DNA from 2 places in the Devosia sp. 919 genome. Region 1 is predicted to be linked to the other one. Evidence: riboswitches for the same ligand, from Rfam matches in the RefSeq annotation. Region 1 holds a riboswitch; the other holds the start of a gene.
What was found. A riboswitch is a leader RNA that binds a small molecule or an ion and turns the genes downstream of it on or off. The one in region 1 is predicted to bind cobalamin.
Positions count from the first base shown of each region.

Region 2: linked by a shared signal. The riboswitch ahead of HRQ64_RS05755 (CbtB domain-containing protein) and the one ahead of HRQ64_RS02455 (ABC transporter substrate-binding protein) in region 1 are both predicted to bind cobalamin.

Region 1 covers NZ_JABAOL010000001.1:508,158-514,379, reverse strand. The annotation lists gene HRQ64_RS02465 (sugar ABC transporter ATP-binding protein) at 1-1,374, opposite strand, end outside; gene HRQ64_RS02460 (LacI family DNA-binding transcriptional regulator) at 1,626-2,651, shown strand; cobalamin riboswitch at 2,702-2,908, shown strand; gene HRQ64_RS02455 (ABC transporter substrate-binding protein) at 3,059-4,057, shown strand; gene HRQ64_RS02450 (iron chelate uptake ABC transporter family permease subunit) at 4,066-5,094, shown strand; gene HRQ64_RS02445 (ABC transporter ATP-binding protein) at 5,091-5,852, shown strand; gene hdhA (7-alpha-hydroxysteroid dehydrogenase) at 6,017-6,222, shown strand, end outside.
Region 2 covers NZ_JABAOL010000001.1:1,196,870-1,203,091, reverse strand. The annotation lists gene cobN (cobaltochelatase subunit CobN) at 1-1,774, opposite strand, end outside; gene cobW (cobalamin biosynthesis protein CobW) at 1,974-3,032, opposite strand; gene HRQ64_RS05760 (CbtA family protein) at 3,029-3,772, opposite strand; gene HRQ64_RS05755 (CbtB domain-containing protein) at 3,798-3,980, opposite strand; cobalamin riboswitch at 4,017-4,235, opposite strand; gene HRQ64_RS05750 (DUF2164 domain-containing protein) at 4,330-4,584, shown strand; gene HRQ64_RS05745 (DMT family protein) at 4,590-4,946, shown strand; gene znuA (zinc ABC transporter substrate-binding protein ZnuA) at 4,947-5,942, opposite strand; gene HRQ64_RS05735 (ATP-binding cassette domain-containing protein) at 6,028-6,222, shown strand, end outside.

The DNA.
Region 1 (6,222 bases):
GACGATGATCGCCTTGCCCTCGGCGGCCAGCGCCGCGATGATGTGATAAATCTGCTGCTTGGTGCCCACATCGATACCGCGCGTGGGCTCATCCATGATGATGATGTCGGGTTCGCTTTCCATGGTCTTGCCCAGCATCAGCTTTTGCTGATTGCCGCCCGACAGCTTGCCCACCGGCACCGACGGATCGCGCGCGCGCACATCAAAGCGCCGCACCGCGCGCTCGAGCGCCTGCGCTTCGCTGCGCCCGTCGAGAAAGCCGTGGCGCAGGTGCTTTTTCAGCGTCAGCAAGGTGAGATTGGGCTGCAGGCCGGCATTGAGCAGCAGCCCCCGCCCCTTGCGGTCCTTGGTCATATAGGCCAGCCCGGCATCGAGCGAGCTCGCGAGATCCGGGAAATCGGCGGGAGTGCCATGCACCTCCAGAGCCCCGGCAGTTTTACGCGTGAGCCCGACAATGGCTTCGGCCACCGCGGTGCGGCCCGAACCGATCAGCCCGGCAAAGCCGAGGATTTCTCCGCGCCGCAGCTCGAAGGAGATGCCCGAGACCCCGGGCGCGGCGAGATCGCGCACGGAAAGCACGACTTCGCCATCCACATCAGGCTCGTGCTTGGGCGGATAAAGATTGGAGAGTTCGCGCCCCACCATCATCTGGGCAATGGAATCGGGCGTCAGGTTCTCGGTACCGACCGTCGCGATCAGCTGCCCGTCACGCAGCACCGTTACGCGGTCGGCGAGCTCCATGATTTCCTCGAGCTTGTGGGAGATGAAGATCACCGCCACACCCTTGGCCGTCAGCCTGCGGATCTGCTCGAAAAAGGTCTGGGTTTCCCCGACCGACAGCACGGCGGTCGGCTCGTCCATGATGATGACGCGCGCATCGCGGCTGATCGCCTTGGCGATTTCCACCATCTGCTTGTCGGCGACCGAGAGCGTGTTGATGCGCGCATCGGGGTCGATATGGACATGGAGCGTGTCGAGGATGGCCCGGGTCTGCTCGCGCATCTGCTTGAGCTGCAAGAATGGGCCGCGGCGCAATTCGCGCCCGAGGAAAATGGAGTCGGCGACACTCAGATGTTCGGCCAGCAGCAATTCCTGGTGGATTACGACGATGCCCATGGCCGCCGCCTGCCCATCGGGCGGCAAGACCACGGTTTGCCCCTGATAGGTGATGGTGCCCGAGGTCGGCTGCTCGATACCGGAGAGAATCTTGATCAGCGTCGACTTGCCCGCGCCATTCTCGCCGATAATGGCGTGAACCTCGCCGGGCCTGATGTCGAAATCGATGCTGAACAGCACCGGGATATCGCCAAAGGACTTGGAAATGCGGTGGGCCGACAAGATCGGGGACGCATTTGCGTCTTGCGCATCGATCATGCTGCCGCCCTCCCCCAAGCATGGCGCACTTGCTGTGCGGCTCTCTGCTTGAGTGCCGGTGTAAAGGTTTTCAGGATTGATGTAAAGGTTTACACAGGTGCATAACTGCTATGGGGGAGTGGTAGAGCGTGCCGCCTGGATCGACCTCTGCTAAGGGGCACAGGCGCACTGTTGATCGCGCAAATGACACTTGTCTGGGCGTAAGCCGGTTGCAGCGCAACCGAGCGGCGCGGGGGGCGGAGCGGGGCCGAGTGCAGCAGCAAAAGCTGGCGACCATTGAAGATGTTGCGGCCATGGCCGGGGTGTCGATCGCCACCGTCAGCCGCGCCATCAACGAGCCGACCAAAGTCGCCGACGCCACCCGCCGCAAGGTCGCCGAAGCCGTTGCCCGCACCGGCTACACCACGAATGCCCTGGCGCGCTCGCTGCGCATGCGGCGCTCCAACATGATCCTGATCCTTGCCCCCGATGTGGGCGACCCCAATTTCTCCAACATCCTCGTGGGTCTCGAGACTGAAGCCAGCAAGCGCGGCTATGGGGTACTGATCGGCAATACCCAGAACGATCCGAGCCGGGAAACCGATTATCTCCGGTTCATCAGCTCCAACCAGGCGGATGGATTGATCCTCTTTACCGGCCACCTGCCGTTCGGCTTCGGGCAGGATCGCGGCGAAACCCGCCTGCCCCCGACCGTCGCCGTCAACGAGCCGGTGACGGGGCAAAGCATTCCCTTTGTCGGGGTCGACAATGTCGAGGGCGCCCGCGTCGCCACCGAGCACCTGATTTCGCAGGGGCACCGGCGCATCGCCTTTATCGGCCATTCCAGCAGCCGGGAGATTAACCGCTTGCGCGAAGCGGGCTATCGCGCGGCCCTTGAAGGGGCCGGCATCCGCATCGATCCGCGGCTGATCCTCGATGGCGATGGCACGACGGAAAGCGGGCGGGCTGCCGCCGAGTTGATGTTTGTGCGCGATGCGCTGCCCAGCGCGTTTTTCTGCGTCAATGATGCAACGGCCCTCGGGGTCATCATCGCGCTCAACACGCGCCGCTATGAACTGCCGCGGCAGTTTTCGGTGATGGGGTTCGACGATATTTCCTTTGCCAGCTTTGTCAGCCCGTCGCTGACGACGATGAAGCAGCCCCGGCACCGGATCGGGGAAGCGGCGATGGAATTGCTGCTGACCCTGCTGGCCGACGAGCAGCCCAAATCCACCAATATCCTGTTGCGCGCGGAACTGGTGGTGCGCAGCTCGGTGGCGCGGCTGGCGAGCGGCTGACCGCGACACCCCCTCCGCCACTTCCCCCTTGCCCAGGGTCCGACGCGCCGCTAAGACGGCGGGGTCACGGTTCCGCCATCGAGCGCGGATGAAAAGGGAATACGGTGCGGATTACCCATCAGGGGCCAAAACCGAAGCTGCCCTCGCAACTGTAAGCGGCAAGTTCACCGTCCAAGCCACTGGTCAAGCGACCGGGAAGGGGACGAGGAGCGCCAGAGCCGCGAGCCAGGAGACCTGCCGGGACAACGACCAGCAAACCGAACGAGGTGTTTCGGTGGGGTGCGGACCGGCTTTTGGCTCGTCCGATCGTTGCCGTTGCGCCTCTTCGGGGTCGCGGGAGCATGACCTCAACTTTCCCCTCGTGTCTGGCTGATCGTTTGGCTTGAACAGCATCACGAGAGGTTTCGATGCGTCTATTCTCCCTTCTGGCCAGCGGCATTTTTGTTGCCACGGCCAGCACGGCCTTGGCCCAACACGCAACCCAATACCCCCTGCAGCTCGAAAATTGCGGGGTCGAACTCACCTTTACCGAGGCACCGCAGCGGGCCGTCGGCATCGGGCAGAACAGCTCGGAAATCCTGCTGCTGCTCGGTCTGGCCGATCGCATGGTGGGCACCGCCACCTGGGTTTCGCCGGTGCTCGAAGAGGTTGCCGCCGACAACGCAAAAGTGCCGCGCCTGGCCGACAGCACCGCGAGCTATGAAGCAATCCTTGGCACCGAGCCCGATTTCATTGCCGCCCAGTTCGGGATGCGCGATGAAGCGGGTAACCGCGAGCAATATGCTGATCTCGGGATCCCGAGCTATATCTCGCTGACCACCTGCGCCATGAAGGATGCCAGCAATGGCGATGGCGTGCGCCTCGAACCCTGGACCACCGAGTTGCTCTACCAGGAGATCAGCGAATTGGCGGCGATCTTTGACGTCAATGAGCGGGGGGCCGAACTGGTCCGCGAGCTGCGCAGCCGCGAAGCGGCCGTGCGCGCGCAACTGGGGAAGCGCGCGGCGGGCGTTTCCATGGTGTTCTGGTTCTCGAGCCCCGAAATTGCCGGGGATGCTTGGGTGGCCGGCCGCAATGGCGCTTCGGCCTATATGATGAAGGTGATGGGCGCCCGCAACATCGTCGACAGCGAGGAAGACTGGCCGCTGGTCAGCTGGGAAGCCATTGCCGCGGCCGACCCCACGGTCATCGTCGTCGGCACGATGGACCGGCGCAACCGGCCGGCCGATGACCCCGCCCTCAAAGTGGAGTTTCTCAAGACCGACCCCATGGTCAGCCAGCTCAGCGCCGTCGAGGCGGGCCATCTGGTGCTGCTCGACGCGCAGGCAATGAACCCGACCCTGCGCACGATTGGCGGGCTCGAAACTCTGGCGGAGGCGCTGCAGAGCCAAGGCCTGCTGCAATGAGCATGGCCATGACCCAGCGGCGCCGCGCGCGGCTAGGGGGATCGGTGATCGGCGGGGCAGCCTTGCTGCTGCCCCTTGCCGTGGCGCTGGGGGTGGGCATTGGCGAAATGCCCATTTCGCTCCACACCACGCTCCAGGCCATCACCAATCGCCTGGGCTGGACGCAGTTCGAGATCAGCCGCATCCAGGAAAGCGTGATCTGGGATTATCGGCTCAGCCGCTCACTGGTAGCGGCCGCCTGCGGGGCGGGGCTGGCGCTGTGTGGCGCGATCCTGCAATCGCTGCTGCGCAATCCGCTGGCCGAGCCCTATGTGCTGGGCGTTTCGGCGGGCGCCTCGACCGGGGCGGTTTGCGTCATCGTGCTCGGCATAGGGGCGGGTAGCGCCGCCATTCCGCTGGGCGCCTTTGCCGGAGCCCTGGCCGCCTTTGCCTTTGTCATTCTCCTCGCGCGAGGCGCGGCGGGCAGCGCCGAGCGCACGATCCTGGCCGGTGTCGCCGCTTCGCAATTGTTCAATGCGCTGACCTCCTATGTTGTCAGCACTTCGGCCGATGCCGAACAGGCGCGCAGCGTCATGTTCTGGCTGCTGGGCAGTTTTGCCGGCGTGCGCTGGAGCGATGTGGGCCTTGCGGCAGGCGTGGTTGCCGCGGGGCTTGTCGTCTGCCTGCGCTATGCCCGAGCGCTCGATGCCTTCACCTTCGGGGATGACGCGGCCCGTTCGCTCGGCGTGCCCGTGGCGCAGGTGCGGGTGGTGCTGTTTGCGCTCACCGCCCTTATGGCCGCGACCATGGTGTCAATGGTGGGCTCGATCGGTTTTGTGGGCCTCGTGATTCCCCATGTCGCCCGCTTCATCGTGGGCCCGCAACACTTGCGGCTGCTGCCCGCCTGCGTGGTGGTGGGAGCGGTGTTCATGGTGCTGGCCGACATCGTTTCGCGCATCATCCTGCCCCAGCAGGTGCTGCCGATCGGGGTGGTCACCGCGCTGGTCGGGGTGCCGTTCTTTGCCGTCATCCTGTATCGCGGGCGGGGTGCGCGATGACCATTGCCGCCCATGGCGTGAGCTGGAAGGCTGGCAGCGAGATCATCGTCGATGGCGTGACCCTCGAGGCGCAGCCCGGCATGACGCTGGGCCTGCTCGGGCCCAATGGGTCGGGCAAATCATCGCTGATCCGGCTCCTCGCGGGTTTGCGCGCGCCCGCTGGTGGCGAGGTCACCCTTGATACCGCCCCGCTGGGCCGCTTCGGCCGGCGCCAGCTCGCCCAGCGCGTAGCGGTGGTCGAGCAACATGCCACGACCGAAGCCAATGTGACGGTGCTCGATGTGGTGCGGCTGGGGCGCACGCCGCATCGCTCGGCCCTGTCGCCCTGGACGCAAGCGGACGACGCCATTGTCGAGCAATCCCTGCAGCGGGTGGAGCTGGCCGACCGGCGCCACCAGCCCTGGCATACGCTTTCGGGCGGCGAGCGGCAGCGCGTGCAGCTGGCGCGGGCGCTGGCGCAAGAGCCGACCGATCTGATCCTCGATGAGCCCACCAACCACCTCGATATCCAGCACCAGCTTGATATCCTGCGCCTCGTCGCCGGGCTGCCGCTCACCACGATCGTGGCGCTGCACGACCTCAACCTCGCCGCCATGTTCTGCGACCGGATCGCAGTGATGCGCGAGGGGCGGCTGGTGGCCGCGGGCACGCCACATGCAGTCTTGACCGAGGCGCTGATCGCCGAGGTGTTCAAGGTGCGCGCCCAGGTGGCCCCCTCGACGCTGCACCGGGGCCTGCAAATCCAGTATCTGCCGTGACGCGCAATTCGCCGCGGGATGGGTATCCAGGCTGTCAGATCGGCCCACCACGCCACGCGTCCACCGGACAGCGCGCCCCGTCAATACCAGCCCGGGTCTGACCGATATCAAGAGCTTAAAGGTTGGACGGCTTAGGGTTTGGCAAAGAACGACGGGAGCACAGCATGTATGACCCGGACAAGTTCCGCCTTGATGGGCAGGTGGCGGTGGTGACCGGCGCCGGTTCCGGGATCGGGCTTGGCATTGCGCGCCTCTTCGCGGGTGCGGGGGCCGCCATTGTGGTCAGCGACCGCAAGCCCGAGGCGGCCCAGGCGGCTGCCGCCGAAATCAACACAACAGGGGGCAAGGCGGTCGCGGTGGCTTGTGATGT
Region 2 (6,222 bases), 690 kb from region 1:
TCTTCAGCAGCGGCCAGAGCACGCGTTCAGGCACAGTCTGGTCGGCGCGGAGGGCCCGGGCGCGATTGATGTGTTTGCGTTGCTGCATCCGCCCATTGCCAAAGACAAGGGGTGGAGCCTCCCCTCCCCCTTGAGGGGAGGGGTTGGGGGTGGGGGTCGTGCGGTTCATCACTGATGGACCCCCTCCCTCGCTTGCCAGTCGAGCATAGCTCTCTTGGCCTTTGTCGCTCGATTCGCTCCACTGGAGCGAATCGTCCCTCCGGGCCGCTCCAAAGCCCCTCAAGGGGGAGGGGAATGGGTCCGGTGCTGGGTTGGCCAGCGTGTACCCGGCCCCATCCAGTGCCTTGAGGATTGCCACCGTCGACTCCGGCGCGTCGTAGCCGACGCCGTTGGCGAGGCGGCCGTCGCGGAGGGGGTAGTTAGCGAGGATGAGGGCGAGTTTGCGCTCGGGCCGGGGGGTGGCGCGGAGGCGGGCCCAATTGCGGGCGAGCTGGACGGCGCGCCCGATGCCGGAATGGTCGGGAGCATAGGCGCTGAGCGGGCATTGGGTGCTGGTGTGCCAGACGGCATCGGCTTTGTGGCCGACGAGGAGGCCGCCGATGCGGCCATCGAGTTCGGGCATGACGAGGAACATCGCCATGTCCTTGGAGGACAGGCCCTGGGGGTCGGCCTGCCATTGCGTTTCCGAGCGGCCGGACTGGATCAACTGGATGACGGGGGCATCGGTGCCGCTGAAGGGGTCGGACTTGGTGTCGTCGGGGTCCAGCGCGAGGGCAAAGCCGGTCAGGTTGAAGATGGCGGCGGGCGGGAAGCTCTCGAGCACATTCTGCACGAAGCGCACGCAGGCGGCTTCCTTGAGCGAGGACACGAGGATCGGGACCGGCAGCAGGCCTTGGTTCTCGATCTCGGCAACAAGGGCCTGCAGGGTGGCGGTGCCGGCGCCTTCGAGCGCGGCGCGGTAAAAGAGGATGGGGATGTGGGGGGCCGTTACAGCAGGAGCCGAATGACCCCCACCCTCGGTCCCTCCCCTCAAGGGGGAGGGAGGCGAAAGCTCGAGATGCCGGTGCCTTAGGCCGGTTTCGTCGGTGATGCCGGCGGCGGGGTGCCAGAGGGAGAAGCGAGCGAAGGGTTGGGGCTGGAGGTCGGAGAGGCGGGGCTTGAGTTCGGTCTGAGGGACCCCCTCCCCGGCAGCCACTCGGGCATAGCCCTCGTGGCCTTCTCCCCTCGGATCGCTCCACTGGAGCGATCCGCCCTGCGGGACGGCTCGAAGCCCCTCAAGGGGGAGGGAGGGCTCGGCGGCGAGTTCACCGAACGACCTCAGGATCGCGTCGGCGTTGGCGGGGCCGCCGGCGATGAGGAGGGCGTGGAGGCGGGTCCAGTCTTCGGGGTGGATCGTGGAGCGCGCTTGCAGGATGGGGTCGGGATTGGCGTCGCCGGGCAGCAGGGCAAGGGGGATCTTGCGGTTGGCGCAGAGGGCGGTGATCTCATCGACGCCATACTGGAAATAGGCGGCGCCGCCGATGAGGCGCAGGACCACGAGGCGGGCATGACGGACGGTCTGCTCGAGCCAGAGATCGACGGACAGATTGTTGGACAGGCGCAGCGTGTTGGCGAGGCGCAGCTCGGTTTCGCCCGCGCGGTCGGCGGCGGCGGCGAGCATGGCCAGTTCGCTATCGGCCGAAGAGGCGAAGATGAAGGCGCCAGGGGTTTGGGCGAGATCGATGGCCTCGCCTTCCTGCTGGATGGCACCGGCTTGGGCGGAAAGAAGGTGCATGGTCAGGCTCCCACGAAGACCGGATTGGCGGAAGCGCCTGCACCCCCACCCCAACCCCTCCCCTCAAGGGGGAGGGGCTTTGGGCTGGTGGGTTGGGCTAGATCGTGCCCAAGGCGCAATGCGGCCCCCTCCCCCTTGAGGGGAGGGTTGGGGTGGGGGTGCAAACCTATCCCGGTGTGTGGAGCCATTCTCTTTGAGCTTATGCCGCCACAGGCTCGGCGCGGCGCAGGCTTTGGGTGATGGCGGCGCGGTCCAGCGGGGATTGGCCGATGACGACGAGTGCGGTTTGCCTGGTTTCGCCGGGCGCCCAGGGGCGGTCGAAATAGGCGGTAATGCGGGGGCCGACGGCCTGGATGGCGAGGCGCGCAGCCGCGCCCGGCACGGCGGCAAAGCCCTTGAGGCGCAGCACGTCATGGGTGCGGATCGTGTCCTCGATGATGGCAAGCAGCTCGTCCTTGCCCGCAATGGCGGGGAGCTGGAGAGAAAAGCTGTCGAAATCGTCGTGCTCGTGCCCTTCGCCCTCGTGCTCGAGTTCGTGGTGGCTGGGGCGGTTGGCGATGTCGGCTTCGGAAGCCATGCCAAGGCCCAGAAGCGCCGCGATATCGACATGGCCATTGGCGGCGCGAACAATGCCGACGCCGGGGCGCAGCTCAGCGCGGATATTCTGCTCGACTTTTTCGAGGGTGGCGGGATCCACCAGATCGGTCTTGTTGATGATAACCATGTCGGCGGCGGCCAGCTGATCCTCGAAGAGCTCGCCCAAGGGCGTTTCGTGATCGAGCATTTCGTCGAGGCGGCGCTGCCGGTCGACGGCGGCTTCATCGGCGGCAAAGCGGCCCTCGGCAAGAGCGGCGGCATCGGCGACGGTCACGACGCCATCGACGGTCACCTGCGCCTTGATCTCGGGCCAGTTGAAGGCGCGGATCAGGGGCTGGGGCAGCGCGAGGCCCGAGGTTTCGATGACGATGTGATCGAATTTTTCAGGGCGATTCAGCAGTGCCTGCATGGTGGGAATGAATTCGTCGGCCACGGTGCAGCAGATGCAGCCATTGGACAGCTCGACCATGTCCTCTTCACGGCAGGTCTCGTCGCCGCAGCCGGCGAGGATGTCCTTGTCGACGCCGAGATCGCCGAATTCATTGATGATGAGGGCGATGCGCTTGCCCTTGGGGGCATGGGCGAGGAGGTGGCGCACGAGGGTGGTCTTGCCCGCGCCCAGAAAGCCGGTGATGACGGTGGTCGGGATCTTGGTGGTCATGCGGGAGCTCCGATGGGGTGGGAAGCCTCGCGGCGGGCGAGGCGATCATTGACGAGGCCGAAGACGACACCCAGCACCAGCCAGAACACGGCTGAACTGCCGATGGTGGCGGCGGCAAAGGCGGTGGCGAGATGGGCGGGAACGGCGCTTGGCTCTTCGGGAGCCGCGGGGGCGCCCACGATGTGCGGCGCGAGGACGAGTGCGAGCGCCACGGCAATCGCCCAGCCCGCCCGGGTCTTGGCCAGCAGCAGGCAGGCGGCGCCGGTGGCAAGGGCCGTCGCGACCCACCAGAGCTGGCGGGCGCCCAGACCGGCGGCGGGCATGCCGGGCAGTTCGGGCGGCAGGCCAAAGGCGGGCGCAAGGGTGAAGCTGGCAAAGCCGGCCAGGCTCCACAGCAGCGCATTGCCGGTGGTGATGGGGATATTGGCCAGGAGGCCCACAGCGCCGATCACGAGGGCAAAGCCGGCGGCGGCGAGCAGATTGGCGAGCACGGTATAGAGGGTGCGCTCAAGACCATCCTGGGGCGCCCATTCGTCAGCGCCATGATCATGGGCCGGGGTGCCGGGGGCGTGGGTATGCTCGGCCGGAGTGGCCTCCTCACCATGGGAATGGCCACCCTCCCCTTCGAAGCTTTCGGCATGCAGGATCAGCGGGGTGACGCGGAAATGCTGGATCGTGGATGCCACAAGGCCAGCACAAAGGGCTGCGACCAGCGCAGCAAAAAACAGATTGCGGAACATTTTTGGTCGTCTCTCGTGCTCGCCCTTAGTGGCAGGGAAAGCCCATGGCGTGGCGGGTGTCGTGGGCGCCGTTGTGCAGGCGATAATCGCCGGCAAAGCCGGTGCCGACCAGGAGGGTCAGCCCGAGCAGGAGCGCGAGCGAGCCGGCGACAAGACGCTGGGACAGCGAAAGAGACTGAAGGCCAGTCGAAACAGTGGTGGTATTCATGCGGCACCCTCCGTGCGCGGAACGAAAAAGAGCTTACAAGCTCGTTGCTGTGCCGGCAGGTCTCCTGGCTTGCGGTGAATAGAGCGCCTCTCGCCTTCCCGGCAGCTTGGCTGCCAGTGGCATAAGGAGAGGAGCGCACCGCTTACAGTTGCGGGGGCAGCCACGGTTTTGGCCCCTGATGGGTAATCCGCACCGTGTTCCCTTTTGATCCCCGCGCCACAACGGGCTTGGGGAACCGACACAGGCTGTGTTCTCGCATGGCGGGCCGGAGGGGTCAATCGCGGCGTGGCGCTTGCCGGACGGGCGATCGCGGCATTATCGTGCCGCCGATTCTGGAGCCCTGCCCGCAATGAAGCCGATCAAGTTCAGCCGCGACGAAACCAAGGCCATGGTGGCGGAGATCCAGGATTATTTCCGGCTGGAGCTGGACCAGACCATCGGGCCGATGCCGGCCGAGATGCTGATGACCTTTTTTGCCGAAAAAATGGGCGCCTATTACTATAATCGCGGGCTGCATGACGCCCAGGAGCTGCTGCGCAAGAAGGTCGAGTCGATCAGCGATGCGCTGTATGCGCTCGAACAGCCCACCAAGGGCGCGCGGTAATCGCCATGGGCTGGAACTTTGCCACGCTGGCCCCGATCGGGCTCTTGATCGCGTCCAACCTCTTCATGACCTTTGCCTGGTATGGGCACCTCAAATTCCCCGGCACGGCGCTGTGGGTGGTGGTGCTGGCCAGCTGGGGCATCGCGTTTTTCGAGTATTGGCTGGCGGTGCCGGCCAATCGCATCGGCTACGGGGTTTATAGCGGCGCCGAACTCAAGACCATTCAGGAGGTGATTTCCCTCTCGGTCTTTGTGCTGTTCAGCGCCACGTATCTGGGCGAGCAGTTCACCTGGAACCACGGGATCGGGTTCGGGCTCATTGCGCTCGGGGCATTCTTTATCTTCAAGGGGCCGCTGGGTTAGCTAGCCCAGGCAGTCCAGGAGCCCATTGGCGAGGCCGCGCAGCAGTTCGGGGTAAAGGTTTGGGCCTTCGGTGAGGGCGCCGCCTTCGGGGTCGAGCACACCGGCCCTGGCCGTGCTGCCCTCGGTGATGGCGGCAATGATGGTCGGCTCGAAATTGGGTTCGGCGAAAAGGCAGGTAGCCCCGAGTTCGGCCACGCGGGCGCGCAGGGCGTCGATCCGCTGAGCGCCGGGCATGACGTCCGGAGTGACGGTGACGGAGCCCGCGACGGTGAGGCCAAAGCGGTTCTCGAAATACTGGTAAGCGTCGTGAAAGACGAGGAAGGGCTTGTCGGCGACGGGTGCGAGACTCGCGGTCAGTTCGGCTTGCAGCGCGACGAGATCGGCTTTTTCGCGCTCGGCATTGGCGGTGTAGGCGGTGGCGTTTTCCGGGTCGGCCGTGCTGAGCGCTGCGGCGATGGCATCGACCATGTGCACCGCGTTTTGCGGATCGAGCCAGAAATGCATGTCGCCGCCATGGTCGTGGTCGTGCCCTTCGTGGGCGTGCTCGTCGTGATCGTGCTCTTCGTGGTCATGGCCTTCGTGATCGTGACCCTCGTGGTCGTGCTCATGGTCATGACCCTCGCCCTCGTGGCTGTGCGCCTCGAAAGTGCCGCCTTCGCGGACCGGCAGGAGGGTGATGCCAGGCGCCTGGCTCAGCTCCACCACTTCGGCTTCGCCTGAAAGCGTGGTCAGTGCATCGGCGAGGAACAGCTCCATGCCAGCCCCGGTCCAGAACACGAGATCAGCATCCTGCAGCGCACCGGCGTCGGAGGGGCGCAGGGCATAGGTGTGGGGGGAAGCGGCGCCGCGAACGATGAGGGTCGGCTCCCCTACCCCCTCCATCACGGCTGCAACGAGGGAGTGCACCGGCTTGATCGAGGCTACCACATTGGGCGCGGCCATGGCCGTGCTGCCCAGCAGCAGGCTCGAAACCAAGGCAAGGGGGAGCAGCTTCATCGGCGCAATCCTGTTATGTTATTACGTTCTTGCTGCGTTATGCTATAACGTTTAGAACGCTGTCAAGCGACGTGATGGAGCAGAAATGGACGGGCAGGCAGGACGCGAAACATTGATCAGCATGAGCGGCGCCGGCGTGCGCCGGGGGGCGCGCGTGCTGGTGGAAGGGGTCGACCTGGCCATCCGGCGCGGCGAGATCGTGACGCTGATCGGGCCCAATGGTTCGGGCAAATCCACCACGGCCAAGATGGCGACGGGCGTGCTCAAGCCGACAATGGGC